Collimonas fungivorans Ter331: one gene and its partner. Each later gene encodes a partner of the first gene's protein in a complex. Links are inferred from orthologs where the notes say so. Each region holds a gene or a part of one and is shown on either strand. Other genes may lie near its edges.

Region 1 (7,591 bases):
GCCCAGCATGCGCAACGCAAATATCGACGCCAGGGAGGCGCTCGCCTTGACTTCGGCGCGGCTCATGCCGCTGCTGATTTCACTGCTCATTTCGCTGTCGAAAGAGGAAGACGAATTATTCATATTGGGTATTGGCGAATGGCGCCTGTCACGGCTGCACAACGACGAAGATCGAAACCCGTTATAGTATCAGGTTGATCCGTTTGATATGGCATGGCCGCGCCCGGCAGCGATTCCCGCCAGGGGCTGCGGCAAGCCTTGCAGACGTGAATTGCAATTCCAACAAGCCAACACGGCCTTAAACTTACGCTGAAAGCTGTAAATGGAAGAGATCCGCATCCGGGGTGCGCGCACGCATAACCTCAAGAACATCAATCTGGATTTACCCCGCAACAAACTGATCGTGATCACCGGTTTGTCCGGCTCCGGCAAGTCGTCGCTGGCGTTTGACACGCTGTATGCGGAAGGCCAGCGGCGTTATGTCGAATCGCTGTCGTCCTACGCCAGGCAATTCCTGCAGCTGATGGAAAAGCCGGATGTCGACCTGATCGAAGGCCTGTCGCCGGCGATTTCGATCGAACAGAAAGCCACCTCGCACAATCCGCGCTCCACCGTCGGCACGGTGACCGAGATCCACGATTACCTGCGCCTGCTATATGCGCGGGTCGGCACGCCTTACTGCCCGGATCATCCGGAGAAGCCGCTGGCGGCGCAGTCGGTGTCGCAGATGGTCGATGCGGTGCTGGCGATGCCGGACGATACCAAGCTGATGATCCTGGCGCCGGTGGTGGCCAACCGCAAGGGCGAGCATGTCGACCTGTTCGAACAGATGCAGGCCCAGGGGTTTGTGCGCTTCCGCATCCAGAGCGGCACCGGCGCCGCCAAGATCTATGAAGTCGACGACCTGCCCAAGCTGAAGAAGACCGAGAAGCACACCATCGACGTCGTGATCGATCGCCTGAAAGTCAAGGCCGACACCAAGCAGCGCCTGGCGGAGAGTTTCGAAACCGCATTGCGCCTGGCCGAGGGCCGTGCGATTGCGCTGGAGATGGATAGCGGCACCGAACACATGTATTCCAACAAGTTCGCCTGCCCGATCTGCGGTTATTCGCTGCAGGAGCTGGAGCCGCGCCTGTTTTCGTTCAACAATCCGATGGGCGCCTGCCCGGAATGCGACGGCCTGGGCCATATCGAGTTTTTCGATCCCAAGCGCATCGTCGCCTTCCCTAACCTGTCGCTGGCCAGCGGCGCGGTCAAGGGCTGGGACCGGCGCAACCAGTTCTATTTCCAGATGCTGACCAGCATCGCGGCGCACTACGCTTTCGATATCGACGTGCCGTTTGAAAAACTTCCGGAGAAAGCACAGCAGGCAGTCCTGTATGGCTCCGGCAAGGAAACCATACCGTTCAGCTATGTCAACGAACGCGGCCGCACTGTGATCAAGGAACACACATTTGAAGGCGTGGTCAACAACCTGCAGCGCCGTTATCGCGAAACCGATTCGATGGCGGTCAAGGAAGAGCTGGCCAAGTTCATCAATGAAAAAGAATGCCCGTCCTGCCATGGCGCGCGGCTGCGCGTGGAAGCGCGCTTCGTCAAGGTCGGCAACGGCAAACAGGAACGCGCCATTTACGAAGTCGCGGCGACGCCCTTGCGCGAAACGCTGACCTTCTTTGAAAAACTGAAGCTGACCGGCGCCAAGAAGGAAATCGCCGACCGCATCATCAAGGAAATCGTCTCGCGCCTGACCTTTCTCAACAATGTCGGCCTCGATTACCTGTCGCTGGAACGCAGCGCCGACACCTTGTCCGGCGGCGAAGCACAGCGCATCCGCCTGGCGTCGCAAATCGGTTCCGGCCTGACCGGCGTCATGTATGTGCTGGACGAGCCGTCGATCGGCTTGCACCAGCGCGATAACGACCGCCTGATCGAAACCCTGCGCCATCTGCGCGACATCGGCAACAGCGTGCTGGTGGTGGAGCATGACGAAGATGCGATCCGCACCGCCGACTATGTGGTCGACATGGGCCTGGGCGCCGGCGTGCATGGCGGCGAAGTGATCGCCGAAGGCACCCTGGAACAGATCCTCAAAAGCAAGAAATCGCTGACCGCGAAGTACCTCAACGGCACCTTGAAAATCGCCGTGCCGGAGAAACGCATACCGGCCGATCCGGACCGCCAGTTCATCATTACCGGCGCCACCGGCAACAACCTGAAGAACGTCACCATGAACCTGCCGGTCGGCTTGCTGACCTGCGTCACCGGGGTTTCCGGTTCGGGCAAGTCGACGCTGGTCAACGACACCTTGTACCATGCCGCGGCGCGCCATCTGTATGGTTCGCAGGCGGAACCGGCGGCGCATGAATCGATAGGCGGACTGGAGCATTTCGACAAAGTGATCTCGGTCGACCAGGCCCCTATCGGCCGTACGCCGCGCTCCAATCCGGCCACCTATACCGGCTTGTTCACGCCGATCCGCGACCTGTTTTCGACCGTGCCGATGGCCAAGGAACGCGGCTACAACGCCGGCCGTTTCTCGTTCAATGTCAAGGGCGGCCGCTGCGAAGCCTGCCAGGGCGACGGCGTGATCAAGGTCGAAATGCACTTCCTGCCGGATGTCTACGTGCCGTGCGACGTCTGCCACGGCAAGCGCTACAACCGCGAAACGCTTGAAGTGCACTACAAGGGCAAGAGCATCACCGAAGTGCTGGGCATGACGGTGGAAGAAGCCTATGAGTTCTTCAAGCCGGTGCCGGTGATCGCGCGCAAGCTGCATACGCTGCTGGATGTCGGCCTCGGTTATATCCGCCTCGGCCAGAGCGCCACCACGCTGTCCGGCGGCGAGGCGCAGCGCGTCAAGCTGTCGCTGGAACTGTCCAAGCGCGATACCGGCCGCACCCTGTATATCCTGGATGAGCCGACTACCGGCTTGCACTTCCACGACATCGACCTACTATTGAAAGTGATCCACCGCCTGCGCAACCAGGGTAATACCGTGGTCATCATCGAGCACAACCTGGATGTCATCAAGACCGCCGACTGGCTGATCGATCTCGGTCCGGAAGGCGGCGCCGGCGGCGGCCGCATCATCGCTACCGGCACGCCGGAGCAGGTGGCGGCGAACCCGGCCAGCGTTACCGGCAAGTACCTGGGACCCTTGCTGGAAAAACCGAAGAAAAAATAAACAGGCATGCCCCCGGCCAGCGCGGCCGGGACATGCAATAGCGAGATAACGATGTCTACCAACACCTCCCCGGCGCTGTCTGCAGCGCAGATTGACGCTTTCGAAAAAGATGGTTATCTGGTCTTGCCGCACCTGGTGCCGGCCGCCGACTGCGAGCTGATGGCGGCCACCGCCAACGCCCACCTGGCGCAGGCAGTGGCGCCGCTGGAATACGAATCCGAAGTCGGTTATGCCGGCGCGCCGAAGTCGCTCGACAGCGCCGGCGGCCGCACCGCACGGCGGCTGCGCAATGCCTACCAGCGCGACGGCAGTTATCGCGCCTGGGCCACAAATCCGCAGCTGGTGGCGATGCTGGAACTGCTGCTGGGCGAAGCGGTCTGCCTGACCTTGTCGCACCATAACTGCGTAATGACCAAGCATCCGCACTTCGGCACCGCGACCGGCTGGCATCGCGATATCCGCTACTGGTCGTTCCCGCGCAACGAACTGATTTCGGTCTGGCTGGCGCTGGACAGCGAAAACGCCAACAACGGCGGCCTGCGCTTCATTCCAGGCTCGCACCGCTTCGACATCAAACCCGAGCAGATGGACGAGCTGGATTTCCTGCGCCCGGAAGTGGCGGCCAACCAGGCCCTGTTTGCGCAAGGGAAATCGGTCGAACTGCAACAGGGCGACGTGGTGTTTTTCCATAGCGGCCTGTTCCATGCCGCCGGCCGCAACAATACCGACACCGTCAAGGAGTCGGTGGTGTTTGCCTATCATGGAAAAAGCAATCCCCCCGTTCCCGGCAGCCGCTCCGCCGCCTCGGAAGATATCCTGCTAAGCAGCTAATCTCACTTCGGGACATTCCCAGCATGCAGCGTATAGCCATCATCGGCGGCGGCACCGCGGGCGCCGCCAGCGCGCTGTTCCTGGCGCGCGCCGGCCATCAGGTCACGCTGTTCGAGCGCGTGGCGCAACCGACCGCGGTCGGCGCCGGCATTTTGCTGCAGCCTACAGGCATGCACGTGCTGGATGCGCTCGGACTGCTGGAGCCTATCCTGGCGCACGGCGCCCGCAATGACCGCCTGTTCGGCACCACGGCCGGCGGCCGTACGGTGCTGGATGTGCGTTACCGCCATCATGACGCGCAGTCGTTCGGCCTAGGCCTGCATCGCGGCGCCTTGTTTTCCGTGTTGTGGGAAGCGCTGAAGACGGCCGCCATCAAGGTTTGCAGCGGCGTCAATATCTCCCGCATAGAGCAGCGCGGCGGCCAGGCTCTGTTGTTTTCCCGCGATCCGGCGCCTGGCGGCAGCGAGGCCGAGGCCGGTGAATTCGACTGCGCCGTGATTGCCGATGGCACCCGCTCCGACTTGCGCGCGGCGCTGGCGATTCCGCAAAAAGTGACGCCCTATCCCTGGGGCGCATTGTGGGCGCTGGTGCCGGACGACGGCTTGACCCAGGGCGGTTTGCGCCAGTGGTTCCACCACGCGCAGCAGATGCTGGGATTGATGCCCACCGGATTCGCCTATCAGGAAATGACGCAGCCGATTCTCAGCCTGTTCTGGAGCCTGCGCGCGGACCGCCTGCCGCACTGGCAGGAACAGGGCCTGGCGGCGTGGAAACAAACCGTACTGGCGCTGGCGCCGCCGATAGCACCGGCGCTGGAACACATACAAAGACCGGAACAGCTCACCTTCGCGCGCTATGCCGATGTGCAGATGCGCCACTGGCACCACGGCCGGATAGTCTGCATCGGCGATTGCGCCCATGCCACCAGTCCGCAACTGGGACAAGGCGCCAACCTGGCGCTGGTCGACGCCATGACGCTGGCGCAATGTTTTGCCGAGAGCTCTGCGGTAGAACCGGCGCTGGCGCTGTATTCGCAACGGCGGCGGCCCCACCTGCGTTATTACCAGGGCGCCAGCAAGCTGCTGACGCCGTTCTTCCAGTCCGATTCACGCATCGCCAGCACCTTGCGCGATATCGCCCTGGGTCCGATCTGCCGCCTGCCGGTGGCGCGCCAGCAGATGGCGCTGACGCTCAGCGGCAGCAAGACCGGCTGGCTCTATGGCCGCTTGCGGCAGTCGAAATAACAGGAAAACGGTCAGGCCTGGTGCAGATGGCGGGCCCGCACAATCGTTTCCGATTTGCGTTTTTTCAGCCAGATGGCGATGCCGGTAATCATGAACAGCAGCGGCAGGAAACCCATGAAGGCGACCAGTATCTTGCCCGGCAGACCCAGTATCTGACCGGTATGCAAACCGTATTGCACGCCGATGAAAGCATCGCCGCCCGAGCCCGTCAATGGATCGAGCGCGCGCAGCACATGGCCGTCGCCAGCGTCGACAAATACGCGCACGCTGCCGCTGTCCTGGATGTCATCCGGCTTGCGCATGCGGATCTGGTAGATGCCGTGTTTGTCGTCGCGCGCGATGCGCGCCGGCGTGGCGCTCGGCATGCTGGCCTGCGCCGAAGCCAGCGCCTGCTGCCAGCTGATCTGCTGCTTGCTGTCGGTGGCCAGCGACTTGGCGACTTCCTTCGGCGGCGGCGTCAATGGCGACAGGCTGGACACCAGCGGACGGGCCACGTCCGGCAAATTCATCACGGCGCCGGTAAAAGCGGTGATCACCAGCAGCACGCCGGCCACCAGGCCGACCGTGCGATGCAAGTCATACATCAGGCGGAAACCGCCGGCGCCGCGCTTGATCGAGAGCGCCTTGCCCCAACCCTTGCGATGCCGGGGCCAGGCCAGGGCGAAGCCGATCAGCAGCGTCGCCAGCCACATCAGGCCGAGGCTGCCGGAAATGATGGCGCCGGGCTTGTCCAGCAACAGGTAGCGATGCAGGCGGAACAGGAAAGGCATCAGGTTCTGCGGCGCTAGGCTGACCGCCTTGGTATTGCGTTCGCCGACCACGGCCGCCGTGACCGGATCGATAAACACCGTATCCATCGCCAGCTCATCGTTCGGCTTGCGCGGCCGCAGTTTTGCCTGGAGCGGTGCGTTGGGATCCTGCTCCATGGCGAAAAATCCCAGCTTTGCATGCGGGTAATCGTGCTCCACCTTGGCCACCAGGGCATCGATAGTCTGCCGGCTGCCGCTGGAATTGGGGCTGAGATGGTAGAACTGCGGATTGAGCCAGGCATCGATGTCGTCATTAAACGCCAGCGCCGCCCCGGTCAGGCCCGCCATGACAATAAACAAGGACAGCAGCAAGCCGCTGTAGCGGTGCAGCTTGACCAACCAATGACGTATTGCTTTTTTCACAATTACAAACCCGCTTACTTGGCTTAACAAAGCCTGTATTGTAAATGTCGATTGAATGAGAATGGGTATTATTTCAAAGATCTTCGGCGCTGTGCTGGCTGGTGCTGGTCCAGGCCTGCAACAAACGCCCTTCTGCGCGAGAGATGGCATCCGCCGCGCCGCGCAAGACGACGATGTCTCCTGCCTGCAACACTGCCTCGGGCGTGAGGGGGATGCCGCTGCGTCCGCGCCGCAGGGCGGTGATCTCGGCGCCCATTTCCGGCAAGCCTAGCCAGGCCAGCGAACGGCCGATGGCGCGTGCGCCTTCCGGCAAGGCTACCGAATGCAGCCGCACCTGCAGATGATCGGCAGCGTCCTGCGCATCGTCGATGCCATGGAAGAATCCGCGCAAGGCAGCATAACGCTCGTCGCGCGTCGCCTGCACCCGGTGCACCACGCGGCGCAAGGGCACTCCCAGCATGACCAGCGCATGCGAGGCCAGCATCAGGCTGCCTTCCAGGGCTTCCGGCACCACTTCGGTGGCGCCGGCGGCGCGCAGCTGGTCGAGATCGGTATCGTCGTAGCTGCGCACGATCACCGGTAATGCCGGCGCCAGCTCGCTCACATGGTGCAGCACTTTCAAGGCGGAGGGCGTGCTGGCATAGGTGATCACCAGGGCGGCGGCGCGATGCACGCCGGCGGCTACCAGGCTTTCGCGGCGCGAGGCGTCGCCGTACGAAACATGGGCGCCGGCAGCGCGCGCGTCGCGCACCCGGTCCGGATCGAGATCCAGCGCGTGGTAATCGATGCCTTCTTCTTCCAGCAGCTTGGCCAGGCTCTGGCCGCTGCGGCCGAAGCCGGCGATGATCACGTGCTTCTTGGTGGCCATGGTGCGGGTGGCGATCTGGGTCAGGGCCAGCGATTGCATCATCCATTCGCTGGAAGACAGCTTCATCACGATGGCATCGGACTTGGCCAGGATGAACGGCGCCGCCAGCATCGACAGCACCATGGACGCCAGGATCAGCTGCACCAGCAAAGGATCGACCAGTTGCAGGCCGCCGGCCTGGTTCAGCAGCACAAAACCGAACTCCCCCGCCTGCGCCAGCGCCAATCCAGTGCGCAGCGCCACGCCGGTGGAAGCGCGGAAGAGTTTTGCCAGCGCCGTAATCAGCACGAAC
Region 2 (16,742 bases), 1.5 Mb from region 1 along the record:
ACATCAGCAGCCAGGCAAAGTTGACCAGGGCCAGACCGGCAATCACTGGCGCCATGCTCAGCAGGCGGCGTGCCGGCGCGCTTGTATAACGGCCGGTGACGCGCCAGGCCAGCCACACGCTCCACAAGGTTGTCGCGATCAGCAGGATGGCGCGCAAGTCGTTGGCCCAGAACACTGGCAGGTGCTCGCCGCGCAGCAGGCTGATGGTGGTGGCCGACAAGCCGACAAATACGCCGCAACCGGCCAGCGGAATGGTGGACTGCACCAGATGGTTGAAACGCTTGCGGTCACAGCCGCCGAGCACACGGCTGCTCAGTGCGAACAGCAACGTCAGCGCGGTGCCGAGCACCAGCCCGGTAGTCAGGATATAAGCGATCACCAGGCCGCCGTCGAGCCAGCTGAAGACATCGTTCTGCGCCGGATAATTGGTGAACACCCACCACGGCGCATGGGTATCGAAGGGCCACATGATGTCGCGGTCGATCAGCCAGGTTGCTATCGCTTGCTTGACCTGCACAAACCATGGGCTGGCCGACCAGTGGAAGGCGCCGATTGCGATTCCCATCAAGCCGTACAAGGCCAGTGCGCTTTCCCACAGGTTGTTGTGCTGCTCGCCATGGCGGACGATTTCCTCGGCCGGCGCGCGCCAGGTCAGTTCGATGGCGTCGCGATGCCCGCTGCAGCGTCCGCACATATGGCAATCGGCAGCGCCCTTCATGGCCCGCAGCGGCACCAGCGGCGCGCAATTGACGGGAATTACGGTGCGTCCTTGGGTGTGGCTGTGGGTGCCGTATGAAGCGCGCCAGGCGGTTTCGTTGACTTTGTAGTGGAACGGCGCCAGCTTGGCCAGCAAGCCGAACACGCCATTCACCGGGCACAGGTATTTGCACCAGACACGCTTGTCGCGGCCATACAGGTAGCCGACCACGATGGCGCCGGCGGTAGAACCGCCCAGCACCAGCAGCACCGCTTTAGGATATTGGTACACGCTCACCATCTGGCCGTAGATGGTGGTCAGCGCAAACGCCACGAACGGCCAGCCGCCCCAGCGCATCCAGTGCGGAATGGCTTTGCCGAGTCCGTGGCGGCTGGCGAACTCGGTCAGCGCGCCCTCCGGACATAGCACGCCGCACCAGACCCGCCCCATCAGCACCATGCTGATCAGCACGAACGGCCACCAGATGCCCCAGAAGGCAAACTGCGCGATCAGGGTCAGGTTCGACCAGATGTGCGCGGTTTCGTCCGGCAGCGGCAGGAAGATCGGCACCAGGATCAGGAAGCCGTACACCAGCACAATCCCCCACTGCACCCAGCGAATCAGCTTCGCATGGTCCCGCATCCAGTCAGCCGTGCGGGAAAGTCGTGTTTGCGTTTGAGGAATTGCACAAGTATTCATTGGTTTATTTGGCTGAGGCTGTGACTGACTGCGGCTGCGGCCTGGCTCGCTTGAGGAATAACAATACACACACCCAATATGCCACATACACCAGCAAGCTCATCAGCGCAGGCTGCGCGCGATAGCCGGTCAGCGTGGAAACCAGGTTGCCGAATGACGTCGTGTCGTCGAGCAGGCGCGAGCTGTCCCAGACCGGATCGACCAGCGTCGGGATGATATCCAACGACATCAGCCGCTCGATGCCGGTCAGCAGCAGGCCTGCGGCGAGGAACAGCAAGATGATTTCGGTGACCTGGAAGAAGCGGCGCCAGGAAAAAATCCTGCCGCCGAGCTGCAACAGATAGAAGGTCAGGAACGCCAGCGCAAAACCGAGCGCCGCGGCCAGCACCATCGCGCCGGCCGAGTCACCCTTGTCCGCCAGGCCCAGTCCGTAAAGAAAGATCACGGTTTCGCTGCCCTCGCGCGCGATCGCCAATGCCGCCAGCGCAAATACGCCCCACCAGTTCGCGGTTTGCAGGTTGGCGCTGAGCGAGGTTTCCATTTCGCGCTTGAGCGTGCGGCCGTGCTTGCGCATCCAGAACACCATCTGCACGATCAGTATCGCGGCCAGTATCACCATCACGATCTGGAAATAGTCCTGGGCGTCTCCCGACAGCAGCTCGCTGAAACCCAGCAGCGCCGCACCGAGGCCGATCGCGCCCAGGATGCCGACGCCGACGCCGCTCCACAGATAAGGCAAGCCGCGGCGTGCAGCTTCGCCGCCGTTCTTCAGCCACGCATGCAAAATGCCGACTACCAGCAACGCCTCGACGCTCTCGCGCCAGACTATGAACAAAATCTGCCCCATCTTTTATGACTCCATCAAACCAACACAAGCGCCGCCGCAAACGGCCGGCGGCAGCCTCTTATTTAGCGACAATCACACCCTGCGCCTGCGCATGAAAATCATCGAAAAACTTGTATTCGCCCGGCTGCAGCGGCGCAATCACCACGAACGACTGCGCGCCCGGCGCCAGCACTTTTTCCTTGCGCAGCTGGACGCTTTCGAATTCAACCGCCGACTGTCCGGTGTTGTGGACTTCGATTTTTATTTTCTGGCCGGCAGGAACCATGATCCGCGCCGGATTGAGGACGCCATCCTTCATTTCCAGCTTGAAGGTGGGCAAATCGGCGGCCATCGAAACCGTCGCCGCCAGCATCGCGCCGGCAGCAAATATGCCGCGCACTTTGCCGGCTGCCATGGACATGGCCTGCGATGAGAATTTCATGGGTGCGCATTTCTGCGGCATCAATATCCGCCTTTTTTACCGACCCCGGCAAAGGTGAACTCGTTGACCACCGTGAACGGCTTGAACCAGGCGCCGACACCGGTTTCCTTGTCGACATGGCGGCCGAAATGCGCGCCGGCATTGGCCGACGGCGGCGAGATGATCATCTTCAATGTGTATTTTCCCGGCCCCGCCAGCTTGACATTGTCGCCGTAGTGCGGACCATCGCTGGCCACCATCGGCATCATGTCGCCCTTGATGACCTGGGTCGAGCCGGCTTTGCTGAATTCGTAAGAGATGACCAGGTTCGGCATCCAGTCGCCCTCGGCAAAACCGTTGGGATTGTCTTTCACGGCATGGATATCGGCTTCGACGTGGATGTCCGACAGCTCCGCCTTGCGCATCATGCCTTCCGGCTCCATCTTGATCGGCTGCAGATAAACAGCAGCGACCTCCAGGCCATTCATGATCTGCTGCTTGCCGATCGGATATTCGGCTGCCATTGCGGCGCCGGCAACCCCAAAAGAAACAAGCACGGCCGCCGTAAGCAATTTCACATTCATGCAATCAACCTTTCGAGCTATAAATGATAATGATTATTGTTTGATTATATCATCCGATGAAATGCGCTGCTCCCTATGGCGTCGGGATAAGGGAGATCGAAATAGCCTGAGCTAATACATAATGAGAACACAAATAAAGCTTCCCAATATGCAATACCTGTGGCATAGTAACGGACTTGGTTGAGAGCAAGCAGAAAAAGTGTTTTACCTCTGTAAGCGAGAAGAAATATTAGGTTTTACGATATTTTCCTCTTCCAAAATTAACAAAGCTAATATATAATTTTGTTTTTCGCGGCTGTAGCTCAGCTGGATAGAGTACTTGGCTACGAACCAAGGGGTCGTGGGTTCGATTCCTGCCAGCCGCACCAGTATTACGAGGGGTTGCAAGAGAAATCTTGCAACCCCTTTCTGGTTTACGTCCCCGGTTTTCATTTGCCAGCAAACTGCGCCGGACAATCCCATCCCCTGCCATCCATTTTATAAAAGCAGCGCCCAATAAAAAACCGGCGATCTTCATCACCGGCTCTCTGCGCCATCCAGCTGGCATTTCCTGTTTGTCGCTATCAGCGCCGCGGCGGATAAATATCCCGGCCGGCCCTGTCGATCTGCTGACGCAAGGCGCGCCGCTCATCCGGCGACATCCGGCCGCGTCCCTCGTTAGGGTCGGAGCCGCGGCCGCGGTTCTGCCATTGCTCATCCGGCGCCTGGCCGCGGCGCGGTTCATACTGCGAGGGCGGCGGCGCGCGGCGGTCGCCGCCACGGTCGTCAGGCATACGGTCGGAACGTGCAGAGGCGCTCATCATTGCCGACAGCAACAATAAACAGACACTGATTTTCCGAAACATCTTCATCATATGGACTTCTTCTGTGAGTTCAGGATAACGGTTAAGATTTAATCGTCACAAATTAAGTGTAAGCTTCCCCATAAATGAGCATAAGATGTTTTTGGTAAAGTGTGTAACACTTTGTAATCCATGGGCTTTTACTGTATTTCCGAAGCGCACTCTGACGTTACCATACGACCATGAATACGATCAACACCCAAAACCAAACAAGCAATGCCCACCAGCATAAAATCCTGGTGGTCGACGACGACGTCCGCTTGCGTGACCTGCTGCGACGATACCTGACGGAGCAAGGCTTCCAGGTAGTCACGGCGGAGAACGCACAGGCCATGAACAAGCTCTGGATACGCGAGCGCTACGACCTGCTGGTGCTGGACCTGATGCTGCCGGGCGAAGACGGCCTGGCGATCTGCCGCCGCCTGCGCGGCGCCGGCGACCAGACGCCGATCATCATGCTGACCGCCAAAGGCGAGGATGTCGACCGCATCGTCGGGCTCGAAATGGGCGCCGACGATTACCTGCCCAAACCATTCAACCCGCGCGAGCTGGTGGCGCGCATCGGCGCGGTGCTGCGCCGCAAGGGCCCGGACGAACTGCCGGGCGCGCCGTCGGAAACGCCGCAGTCTTTCGAGTTCGGCGAATTCATCCTCGACCTCGGTACCCGTACGCTGAAAAAGAACGGTGAGTCGATCCCGCTCACCACCGGCGAATTTTCCGTGCTCAAGGTATTTGCACGGCATGCACGGCAGCCGCTGTCGCGCGAGAAGCTGATGGAACTGGCGCGCGGCCGTGAATACGAAGTATTCGACCGCAGCCTGGACGTCCAGATTTCGCGCCTGCGCAAGCTGATCGAACCGGATCCGGCCAGCCCGCTCTACATCCAGACTGTATGGGGGCTCGGTTATGTCTTCATTCCCGAAGGCCAGCCGCGCTGATGCCCTGCGCAACATTGTCCTTCCCTCGCCGGCGCCCGGCCAGATGGTAACTCCGCACCGGCTGGCCTGGCTGAAAAGCGGTCTGATGTGGCGGACCTTTTTCATGATCGCGTTCCTGATCACGGTCAGCATGGTGACCTGGGTCGCCAGCTTCAAGATCGTCGAGCGCGGTCCGCGCGCGCAGCAGGTCGCCGCGCAGATCATCTCCATCGTCACCATCACCCGCGCCGCCCTCACCCATTCGGCGCCGGACCTGCGCAGCGAACTGCTGTTCGACCTGGCCAGCAATGAAGGCATCCGAATTTATCCGCTGGAAGATACCGACCAGATCGAACCGCCGCCCGACAACGCCCTGATGCCCGACCTGGAACGCGAAGTCCGCGCCAGGCTCGGCAACCAGACCAGGTTTTCATCCAAGGTCAACGATATCGGCGGCTTCTGGATCAGCTTCAAGATCGATAGCGACGAATACTGGCTGATGCTCGACAGCGAGCGGGTCGAGCGCAGCTCCGGCGTGCAATGGCTGCAGTGGGGCAGCGTGGCAATGGTATTGTCGCTGCTGGGCGCGATGTTCATTTCAACCCTGATCAACCAGCCGCTGTCGCGCCTGACCGCCGCCACCCGCGCGGTAGCCAAGGGCTTGCAGCCGGAGCCGCTGCCTGAAACCGGCCCGACAGAAATCGAGGAAGCGAACCGCAGCTTTAACCAGATGGTCAGCGACCTGCAGCGCATCGAATCGGACCGGGCGATCATCCTGGCCGGCATTTCCCACGATTTGCGCACGCCGCTGGCGCGCATGCTGCTGGAAGTGGAAATGGCGAACCTGTCCGACGACGCCCGCACCGGCATGCAATCCGACCTGGCGCAGATGGACGGCATCATCGGCCAGTTCCTGCATTACGCAAAACCGACGGACACCAGCAGCTTCGAGAGAATTAACCTTAGCGAGCTGATCGACAGTGTGGTGCAGACTGCCACACGCCATGACGACATCCGGATCCAGACCATCATCACGCCGAATGTCCACGTGTCAGGGAATGAAACCGAACTCACGCGGGTATTCAACAACCTGATAGAAAATTCGCGCCGCTACGGCAAGAAGGAAGGCGACGAATTCGTCGAAGTCGATATCAGCTGCCAGGTCCGCCAGGACAAGGTGATCCTGAACATCGCCGACCACGGCGCCGGCGTGCCGGACAGCGAGATCGACCGCTTGCTGCGGCCGTTCACCCGGCTCGACGTCGCGCGCGGACAAGCCAACGGTTCAGGCCTCGGCCTGGCGATCGTCAGCCGCATCGTCAAGCAGCACGGCGGCAAGTTGCGCGTGAGCAACCGCGAAGGCGGCGGCCTGGCTACCCAGATCGAACTGCAATTAAAGTAATTGTAGGGTGGGCACCTGTGCCCACGCAGCACACGCCTATTTCGGCCCTGTGAGAACCTGCACTCCAGCTATTACCGTCACGCGTGGGCACAGGTGCCCACCCTACCGCGCAAACAGCAGAGCTACCGCCTCCGCTGCAATCCCTTCTTCCCGGCCCAGGTAACCCAGCTTTTCATTGGTCTTGGCCTTGACATTGACCTGGTTGACGGCGATCCCGCAATCGGCGGCGATATGCGCCACCATTTGCGGGATATGCGGCGCCATTTTCGGCGCCTGGGCGATGATGGTCGAGTCGATATTGCCGACCGTGTAGCCGGCAGCGCCGACCAGCCTTACCGCTTCGCGCAACAGTTTGCGGGAATCGGCGCCGGCAAACTGCGCATCCGTATCCGAAAAATGGCGGCCGATGTCGCCCAGGGCGGCGGCGCCAAACAAGGCATCGATAATCGCATGCAGCAGCACATCGGCGTCCGAGTGCCCTAGCAGCCCGGTTTTATGCGGAATCGTCACGCCGCCGATAATCAGCGGCCGGCCAGCCTGCAAGGCGTGGCAATCGTAGCCCTGGCCGATGCGGAACTGCTGGCTCATGCCGGGTCCTTTACATACGGTGACTTCATCATTCTTCCTTTAGAAACATCTCTGCCAACGCCACATCGTGCGGCAAGGTTACCTTGAAATTGCGCGGGCTGCCTTCGACCAGGCGCGGCTGCAGGCCCAGCTGCTCGACCGCGCTGGCTTCGTCGGTGACCGCTGCGGCCAGGGTCAGTGCGCGCACCAGCAAGCCATAGCGGAACATTTGCGGCGTCTGCGCGGCCCACAGCTCGGCGCGCGCCACGGTTTGCGCCACGCGCGCATCCTGGGTATTTTTGTCACTGCGCTTGAGGGTATCGACCACCGGCAACGCCAGCAGACCGCCGACCGCATCGTCGCGCAGGGCGACAATCAGGCGCTCGATCAGGGCGCATGTCAGGCCTGGCCGGGCGGCGTCATGCACCAGCACCCAGTCGTCATCGCCTGCCTGCTCGCGGATCGCCTGCAGGCCGTTCAGCACGGAATCCCGGCGGTTGGGGCCGCCGTCGAACAGCACCGTCACCCGTCCCTGCAGGTGCGGCGCGGCCGCCATCAGGTCGGCGATATAACCGTCATCGGCGCTGACCACCACATACACATGGCTGATCGCGCTGGCCTCGGCAAAGGTATCCAGGACATGCATCAGCATCGGCTCGCCGGCCAGCTGCATATATTGCTTGGGGATATCCGCCCCTATGCGGGCACCGACGCCGGCAGCGGGAATCAGGGCAAAATAGCGGGATGGATTCATGCACAATCTCAATGGAATCGAGTGGTTTATAATGCGGCTCTGAATTTTAACTGTCAAATCAGGCGTATTGTGGCTTTTTTTGGCCGCGATTGGGCCCCGATTGACGCGCTTGCAGGCTTGCGTAATATTGCAAAATAGGCCCCGATGTCCTTTGATCTAGAAAAATTGCTGCCCAAGCCGGCATCCCGTTTTGTTTTGCCGGCGCTGCATGGTTCGGCCGATGCGTTTGCATTGGCGCAAGCCGCGCTGGCGCTCAAGCCGCAGCAAAGGATGCTGGTGGTGATCGTGGCCGACGCCACCGACGGCCAGCGGCTGCGCACCGAAATCCCCTGGTTCCAGGCTGGCGGCGGCCAGAACAACGGCCTGCGCTGCCATTTGCTGCCGGACTGGGAAACCCTGCCCTACGACGCCTTCTCGCCGCACCAGGACCTGGTCTCGGAGCGGCTGGCGACCTTGTACGAGGTGCAGAGCGGCCAATGCGACGTGCTGCTGGTGCCCGCCACCACCGCCCTGGTCAAGATGGCGCCGCCATCCTTCCTGGCCGGCTACACCTTCTTTTTCAAGCAAGGCGAGACGCTGGATGAAGCGCGCCTGAAATCGCAGCTGACGCTGGCCGGCTACAGCCATGTCAACCAGGTCATGTCGCCCGGCGAGTATTCAGTGCGCGGCGGCCTGATCGACATTTTCCCGATGGGTTCGGTGCTGCCGTACCGGCTGGACCTGTTCGGCGACGCCATCGAAACCATACGCACGTTCGACGCCGACACCCAGCGCTCGATGTATCCGGTGAAGGAAGTCCGGCTGCTGCCGGGCCGCGAATTCCCGATGGACGAAACGGCGCGCTCGGCTTTCCGCAGCCGCTGGCGCGAAGTGTTCGAAGGCGACCCGTCGCGCTCGGCGATCTACAAGGATATCGGCAACGGCATCGCCTCGGCCGGCATCGAGTATTACCTGCCGCTATTTTTTGAAGACACGGCGACCTTGTTCGAGTACCTGCCGGCGACTGCGATGTTTGCCCTGGTGGGCGATATCGATAGCGCCATCCAGCGCTTCTGGAGCGACACCCAGTCACGCTACAGATTCCTGAAATCGGACCGCGAGCGCCCGTTGCTGGCGCCGGAAGCCCTGTTCCTGACCGGCGAGAATTTCTTCAGCCTGGCCAAACCGTTCGGCCGCTGGGTGGTCCAGCACAGCGACGCCGCCTCCGAGTTGTCGGCGCCGATCCCGAATATCGCCGTCAACCGCCGCATCGACGACCCGCTGACCAACCTGCGCGCCTACCTGCTGCAAAGCGACCGGCGCGTGCTGATCTGCGCCGAATCGAACGGCCGCCGCGAAACCTTGCAGCAGTATTTCAACGAATACGATCTGCCGCTGGCGCTGTGCGACGGTTACGCCGATTTCATCACCTCGGATAAAAAACTGATGCTGGGCGTGGCGCCCTTGCATGCCGGCTTTGAGCTGCAGCAATTCGCCTTCATTACCGAAACCGAGCTGTACGCCGGTTCCGGGCGCCGCATCGGCAAGAAAAAACAGGAAGGCGCAACCCAGGTCGAATCCATGGTGCGCGACCTGTCCGAGCTCAAGATCGGCGATCCGGTGGTGCATATCAACCATGGCATCGGCCGCTACATGGGCCTGCTCAGCATGGACCTGGGCGAAGGCGAAACCGAATTCCTGCACTTGGAATACGCCAAGGACACCAAGCTTTACGTACCGGTATCGCAGCTGCATGTGATTTCACGCTACTCCGGCGCTTCGCCGGAAGATGCGCCGCTGCACGCGCTCGGTTCCGGCCAGTGGGAAAAGGCCAAGCGCAAAGCTGCGCAACAAGTGCGCGACACCGCCGCGGAACTGTTGAACCTGTACGCACGGCGTGCCCTGCGCCAGGGCCACGCTTTCGAATATTCGGCACACGATTACGAAGCTTTCTCCGAGAGTTTCGGCTTTGAGGAAACCGCCGACCAGGCCGCCGCGATCAATGCCGTGATCCAGGACATGACCAGCGGCAAGCCGATGGACCGCCTCATCTGCGGCGACGTCGGTTTCGGCAAGACCGAGGTCGCGCTGCGCGCCGCCTTTGTCGCCGTGCTTGGCGGCAAGCAGGTCGCGATCCTGGCGCCGACCACCTTGCTGGCGGAACAGCACGCGCAAACCTTCGCCGACCGTTTTGCCGACTGGCCGGTAAAGATCGCGGAACTGTCGCGTTTCCGCAGCGGCAAGGAAGTCACGCAAGCGATCAAGGGCATGGCCGACGGCACGCTGGATATCGTGATCGGCACCCATAAACTGCTGTCCGACGATATCAAGTTTTCACGCCTGGGACTGGTGATCATCGACGAAGAGCATCGCTTTGGCGTGCGCCAGAAAGAAACGCTGAAGGCGCTACGGGCCGAAGTCGACGTCTTGACGCTCACGGCAACGCCTATCCCGCGCACCCTGGGCATGGCGCTGGAGGGCTTGCGCGAATTTTCCATCATCGCCACTGCGCCGCAAAAACGCCTGGCGATCAAGACTTTTGTACGCAGCGAAGGCGAATCGACCATCCGCGAAGCCTGCCTGCGCGAACTGAAGCGCGGCGGCCAGGTCTACTTTCTACATAATGAAGTGGAGACGATCCAGAACCGCAAGGCGATGCTGGAAGCGCTGCTGCCGGAAGCGCGCATCGCCATCGCCCACGGCCAGATGCACGAGCGCGACCTGGAAAAAGTCATGCGCGATTTTGTCGCCCAGCGCTTCAACATCCTGCTGTGCACCACCATTATCGAAACCGGCATCGACGTGCCGACCGCCAACACCATCATCATGCACCGCGCCGACAAGTTCGGCCTGGCGCAATTGCACCAGCTGCGCGGCCGCGTCGGCCGTTCCCACCACCAGGCTTACGCTTACCTGCTGGTGCATGACGTCCAAGGCCTGACCAAGCTGGCGCAGCGCCGGCTGGATGCGATCCAGCAGATGGAAGAACTCGGCAGCGGTTTCTACCTGGCCATGCACGACCTGGAAATCCGCGGCGCTGGCGAGGTGCTGGGCGATAACCAGTCGGGCGAAATGCACGAGATCGGCTTCCAGCTGTATTCCGACATGCTCAACGAAGCGGTGCGCTCCCTGAAGAACGGCAAGGAGCCAGACCTGGCGGCGCCGCTGTCGACTACCACCGAAATCAACCTGCACGTGCCGGCCCTGCTGCCCAACGACTATTGCGGCGACGTGCACGAACGGCTGTCGATCTACAAGCGGCTGGCCAATTGCAACGCCCAGGACAAGATCGACGACCTGCAGGAAGAATTGATCGACCGCTTCGGCAAGCTGCCGGACCCGGCCAAGGCCCTGATCGAAACGCATCGGCTGCGGATCGCCGCCAAGTCGATAGGTATCGTCAAGATCGATGCCCATACCGACTCCGCCCTGTTGCAGTTCGTGCCGAATCCGCCGATCGACGCCATGCGCATCATTGAACTGATCCAGAAAAACCGCCACATCAAGCTGAACGGCCAGGACAAATTGCGCATCACCGTCAACATGCCGGACCTGGCGGCGCGCCTGACCCAGGTCAAGGCGACCATCAAGGCCTTAGCCGGATGACGTTCCGATTATTTGATTTTTGTAGAACCATAGACACATGAACCTTATTTTACAAAGCCTGAACGCGGACCGCGGCGCCATTGACCGTATCGCCAACCTGGCCGGCGTCGCCGCTGTCGACATCAGCAACGGCGGCCGCCATGCCTGGCGTTGCGACGGCGTCGACTATTCGGAAAGCCTGAAAACGCTGATCGACGCCGCCGGCTACGGCGCCCGGATCGATTGCGCCTGGCTGCCGGCGGCGCTGAAACTCGGTGATTTCAAATTGCTGGCGATGGACATGGATTCGACCCTGATCACGATCGAATGCATCGATGAAATCGCCGACATGCAGGGCTTGAAGCCGCAAGTCTCGGCGATTACCGAAGCGGCGATGCGCGGCGAACTGGAGTTCAATGAAAGCCTGACCCGGCGCGTAGCCTTGCTCCAGGGCCTGGATGCGACGGCGCTGCAGCGGGTGCTGGACGAACGGCTGCAGTTGTCGCCGGGCGCGGAAACCATGCTGACGGCGGTCAAGGCGGCCGGTCTCAAGACCTTGCTGGTGTCGGGCGGCTTCACCTTCTTCACCGACCATATGAAAGCCGCCCTCGGACTCGATTACGCCCATTCCAACGTGCTGGAAATCGTCGATGGCAAGCTGACCGGCAAGGTGCTGGGCGGCATCGTCAATGCCGAGGAGAAAAAACTGACGGTCGAACGCGTCTGCGCCGGGCTGAATATCGCTCCCAGCCAGGCGATTGTGATGGGCGACGGCGCCAACGACCTCGCCATGATGAAGATCGCTGGCCTGTCGGTCGCCTTCCGCGCCAAGCCGGTGGTACGGGCACAAGCCAGCGTGGCCTTGAATTTTGTCGGTTTGGATGGCATCTTGCCTATATTGGCGTAATTCCTGACGGAAGCAGCGCCTACGGAGACGGTATTCCCTAACCTTGAAGGAAAAACATGGCCAACGAACTGGTTTTCGATAGTAAGCTGCACTCCGAGAAAAATCTTGCCTGGTGGCTCTATCTGGGCCACGCCGCCAGCCTGTTGTTCTCGCTCGGAGCCTTTTCCTGGATTCCCTTGATCATTAACTACGTCAAGCGCCAGGATGCAGCGGACTCTTTTGTATATAGCCACCATAACTGGCAGATCCGCTCGTTCTGGTGGTACCTGCTGTGGGTGGTGGTCGGCGTCGCCCTGTGCATGACCGTGATCGGGATTCCGGTGGCGTTCGTGGTGTGGGGCGTGGCCTGGCTGTGGAAGGCTTACCGCCTGATCAGGGGCCTGGTCGACCTGAATGACAACAAGGCCATGCCTGCCTGATTTCCCCGCAACGCTGCCCGCCGCCGCGGGCAGCGGGCAGCGGGCAGCGGGCAGCGGGCAGCGGGCAGCGGGCAGCATCATCCATCTACCAAGCTGTTTCAATCCATGCGTAACAATCTCATAGCGCCCGTGGTCCGGCCCATGCTGGCAAGCGATATCCCGACCGTCATGCGGATCCAGGCCGAGTGCTATCCGCCGGCGATGCTGGAATCCGAAGAAGTTTTCCGCGCCCGCCTGGCGCTGACCCCGGCCACTTGTTGGATCTGGGAGCCGGGGCTGGATAACGCCGCCGCTTATCTGTTCAGCTATCCCACCAGCACGGACGTCATCACCCCGCTCGGCGCCCGCTTCAAGCTGGCCTCGGCGCCGGATTGTCTGTACCTGCACGACCTGGCGGTCGCCCCTGCCGCGCGCGGCCAGCGGGCGGCGAATCTGCTGGTAACGGCTGCACTAGGCCATGCGCGTGCAGCAAACCTTGGCTGGAGCGCCCTGGTATCGGTGCAGCATTCACAGGCATTCTGGGGCAGCCTTGGCTTTGCCGCGGCCGAAGTCAGGCACTTGCCGGCCAGGGAAAATCTCGATAGCTATCAAGTTGTAGGCAGCCTGCATGCCGCGGTCTATATGCTGCAACAATTGACCTGAGCCCCACTGCAGCGATAACATGAGCTGCGGCATAAGCCGCAAACCACTGTGGACATGACAGACTGGAGGTTGGGTATGAAAGCTTGCGTTTCTTTTAAGAGTGAAAAAAACATCAACCACTTTAAAGGAACGCGCCGCCATGGCCACTTCTGTTTCTGCGCAAAATCCCTTCAAATACACCACCATCGCCCATAGCGGCCACCATTACTGCAGCCCGCTTTCTGCAGGCATTGCCGCCACCCTGCTGGCCGCGCTGCAACTGCAGGCCGGTTCTTTAGTATTGGATGCCGGCTGCGGCAAAGCGGGGCTGCTGCGCGATTTGCTGGCGTCGCAGCCGGTGTGCGGTGTCGGCGTCGACATCAATCCGGCTTTCCTGGCTGAAGCCGCCAACGCCTGGGATGCCAGCAACCCGGGCGATGGCCGGCTGACGCTGATCGCCAGCCAGCTTGAACAACATCCGCTGCCGGCCGGCGGCTACGATGCGATTCTGTGCGTGGGCTCCACCCATGCACTAGGGGGATTCGAGCCCAGCCTTGCGCTCTGCCGTCAATGGCTGAAACCCGGCGGCGTGCTGCTGGTGGGTGAAGGCTATTGGAAACGGCCGCCGTCGAATGAGTATCTGCTGACGCTCGGCGCCACGGAAGACGAGCTGAGCAGCCATGCCGAAAACATTGCGCGTGCACTTGCGCAGGGTTTCAAGTTGCGCCTGGCGATGGCTAGCAGCGACGAGGAATGGGACCGGTACGAACACATGTACTGCCAGGCGGTCATGCAATATGCGGCATCTCATCCGCACGACCCCGACACCGTAGCCTTTGGTGAGCGCGCCAGGCGCTGGTATCAGAACTACCTTGCGTTTGGCAGATCGACGCTTGGCTTTGGCCACTATCTTCTGGAAAAGCCGCGCATCTCTAGAGCCTAGGAAAATGCATCCAACCAGCACCACTAACCTTTTATTAGTGACAAGAATTTCCGCTGTCGTCCATGCGCCATCGTTATTCCCGCGAAAACGGAACTATTTTAACTACCGTATTCCTCAGCTTGGCGACACTGAATCTCGGGCGAGAAAATAAGTCAGTTACTTGGCGGTACTTGGCAAAAACATTCGTCGTCACCAATTCATTCGACGAAGTGGTGACGATAGACCGAGTCCCATTCCTGCTTCGGTCGCGCGTTGAGTTCGTCAGCCACCTTCGACTTCATCACCTCAGGCATTGACGTGATGAAGCTGTTGACGCCATAGCGTATACCTGATTTAACTGGCGTCACTCTGTGCACCCAGAAGCAGTCGGCGGGCCAGATCAGTGCGTCGCCCCGGTTCAAGCGGATGCGCCGGTCATCGTTGAAGAAGCCGAACTCACCGCCGGTGTAGTCGTCGTTCAGTGCGAGCGTGCAGCTAGCGAGCGTGAACTCATCCCAGTCGGTGTGTGGATGGATTTGCGCGCCCATGGCGTAACGCAGCACGCGGTAGTCGTGCGAATAGCGCAGCGACCTACGAAGTAGTTTGGTGTTGTAGCGCCCTTGTGCCTCGAGATAGTCGAGCCAGGCCTTTAGCGCAGTCCAAGTGCGCCGGTGCGCCGCCTCAAACGCCATGGAACCGGGCGGCAGTGACACTGCGTTGAAGGTCGATTCGACACGCCGGCCAGAGCTCGCATCCATCGACGACTCGCGATAGGCACCGCCCCGTTGCTGCAACTCGTCGAAACTGCGTATGATGATGTCACACTCCTCGGCTGGCACAACGCCTGGCAAGTGCAGCAGCAGGTCATAGAGATCGGGCATCACAGTGTTCCTAGACGATCGTTGAATACAGCAGATCCCGCGTAGGCGTGACTTTACGCAGGTGAAAGAGGTAACGGCTGGCTAGGCGAGCCGCGATCGCCGCGGTGCCATGCGCCTCTGGTGGCGCATCACCGATCTCGACGAACTCCATGCCGACGATGTGAAACTCATGAAACAGCCGCTCGAAACAAGCTAGCAACGGATAAAGGCTGAGCCCGCCGAGCACAGGTGTAGCGGTCTGCGGATAATCGGCGAGCGCGAGCGCATCGACGTCGAACGTAACAAACCAGGGCAAGGACGGATCCATGCCGTCGAGAAGTCGCTGGTAGCCGCTGGTCTCGGCCTCGAAAGCTGACAGTACTTGCACCTTCGGATCGTGCACGCAGGCAACTCGTTCGGTCGGCTGATGGAAGAAGTCGCGCACCCCTACCTGCCACAGCGCCAGCACGTGCGGCATGCGGCGCACCCAATGCATCACGTTGGCGTGATTGAGCCGTTCATCGCAGACTGCGCCGACCGTATATAGATCCGGGTGCGCATCGATCTGCAGCACCCCCAGCCTCGGGTAGCGCTGAGCCAGCGCGCCGACGCTGTAGTAGGCTAGCGCGTGGTCACCACCTAAGATCAACGGCCGCGCTCCGCGGGTGACGATCGTCCGACACACATAAGCAGCGCGTTCGCCGATGTCGCTCGCTCGATCCTGGAGCGGCTGGTGAACCACATCACCCACATCGAACAGGCGCATTGACGCAGTATCGAGTTGACAACCAAAATCGAGGTCTAACAATACTCCTTGCCGAGCCGATGCCCCAAGCGGCGACTCAATCGACTGAGCCAAGTGCGTGCGTACCCAGCGGCCTCCACTAGCCACCGAGACTTTTCCCTCGGCCGTTGTAGCGATTGGCACGTGTAGCAACACCAGATCGTCTTCGATGAGCATATCGAGATCGTACACTGGCAACGCGCATCCGGCGGGCCGTGCAGCCGGTATGCACAATCCGCCGCCAAGCGCGTCTGCTTGGCTCTCTGGCAACAAGAAGAGGTACTTCACCAGTGTCTCGAACACACTGGTGCCCAGGCACTGAGCCAGCACATCGCCAGTTTTCGGCGGTTCTTCTGCAGCGCGTTTCAGCAGTGTCGCGATGGATTCAGCTGCACGTAGACGCTTGCTGCCGAACGGCAGACGCATCTCGACCCGCCCATCGCCAGCGAGCTCCCAGCGCAGCCGCGGGTGTACGCGATAGTGATTAGCGTAGTCGGTCGTCACGGTAGCGCCTCCTCTCGCATTTCTTCCATCCAAGGCTGTAGCGACGCCAATCCTTGCGCGTGCGCGGCCTGCACCACGCGGTTGCATATGTCGGGCGTCGCGAAATTACGGGTCAAGCCCAACGTCAAGCCTTCGTTAACGACCTCGTGCCACCAGCCAGCCGGGATCAATAGCAGGTCACCCGGTTCCTGCTCGAAGTAACGCCAATGTCCCTGATCACGGCGCTCGCGCAACACGACAACAGCGTCGGCACGGTGCTTGTTGTAGTCGGCAACGAGTAATGCTGGCGGATGCAATGCGATCCGCTTACGACCACGAATCACTGCCAGCCAGGCATGGGTGTCAAGCACATCGTAGTGCAAGCTTGTGCCTGACCCTTCTGGTCCGATGAAGATCCATAGCAACGGCTTGAACAAGCGCTGCGGAATACGCTGCAGCACATCGGGCTGTGC

What was found.
Region 2: the proteins of uvrA (region 1) and mfd are in contact, whole or in part, in a crystal structure (PDB 4DFC), measured with the Escherichia coli proteins. The link is inferred for Collimonas fungivorans Ter331 from one-to-one orthologs.

What each region holds. Positions count from the first base shown.
Region 1 is NC_015856.1:565,670-573,260, reverse strand. Bases 1-3,384 are described here. They hold uvrA (excinuclease ABC subunit UvrA), read left to right. Parts: upstream 1-322; coding sequence 323-3,184; downstream 3,185-3,384. Other genes in these bases: CFU_RS02460 (phytanoyl-CoA dioxygenase family protein), read left to right, coding at 3,236-3,384; CFU_RS02470 (MFS transporter), read right to left, coding at 1-123. Also shown: more of CFU_RS02460, read left to right, coding at 3,385-4,015; CFU_RS02455 (FAD-dependent oxidoreductase), read left to right, coding at 4,039-5,259; CFU_RS02450 (PepSY-associated TM helix domain-containing protein), read right to left, coding at 5,271-6,431; CFU_RS02445 (cation:proton antiporter), read right to left, coding at 6,505-7,591. UniProt on the Escherichia coli protein: The UvrABC repair system catalyzes the recognition and processing of DNA lesions. UvrA is an ATPase and a DNA-binding protein. A damage recognition complex composed of 2 UvrA and 2 UvrB subunits scans DNA for abnormalities.
Region 2 is NC_015856.1:2,107,378-2,124,119, reverse strand. What follows is about bases 7,467-11,494. They hold mfd (transcription-repair coupling factor), read left to right. Parts: upstream 7,467-7,853; coding sequence 7,854-11,294; downstream 11,295-11,494. Other genes in these bases: serB (phosphoserine phosphatase SerB), read left to right, coding at 11,332-11,494; ispD (2-C-methyl-D-erythritol 4-phosphate cytidylyltransferase), read right to left, coding at 7,467-7,709. Outside these bases: CFU_RS09290 (4Fe-4S binding protein), read right to left, coding at 1-1,339; CFU_RS09285 (FTR1 family iron permease), read right to left, coding at 1,401-2,243; CFU_RS09280 (cupredoxin domain-containing protein), read right to left, coding at 2,302-2,637; CFU_RS09275 (iron transporter), read right to left, coding at 2,685-3,227; CFU_RS09265 (hypothetical protein), read right to left, coding at 3,791-4,081; two-component system response regulator OmpR, read left to right, coding at 4,252-5,007; CFU_RS09255 (sensor histidine kinase), read left to right, coding at 5,051-6,388; ispF (2-C-methyl-D-erythritol 2,4-cyclodiphosphate synthase), read right to left, coding at 6,491-6,976; more of ispD, read right to left, coding at 7,005-7,466; more of serB, read left to right, coding at 11,495-12,180; CFU_RS09230 (DUF4870 family protein), read left to right, coding at 12,237-12,599; CFU_RS09225 (GNAT family N-acetyltransferase), read left to right, coding at 12,705-13,241; CFU_RS09220 (class I SAM-dependent methyltransferase), read left to right, coding at 13,381-14,163; CFU_RS09215 (2OG-Fe(II) oxygenase), read right to left, coding at 14,361-15,023; CFU_RS09210 (arginase family protein), read right to left, coding at 15,034-16,290; CFU_RS09205 (ATP-binding cassette domain-containing protein), read right to left, coding at 16,287-16,742. UniProt on the Escherichia coli protein: Couples transcription and DNA repair by recognizing RNA polymerase (RNAP) stalled at DNA lesions. Mediates ATP-dependent release of RNAP and its truncated transcript from the DNA, and recruitment of nucleotide excision repair machinery to the damaged site.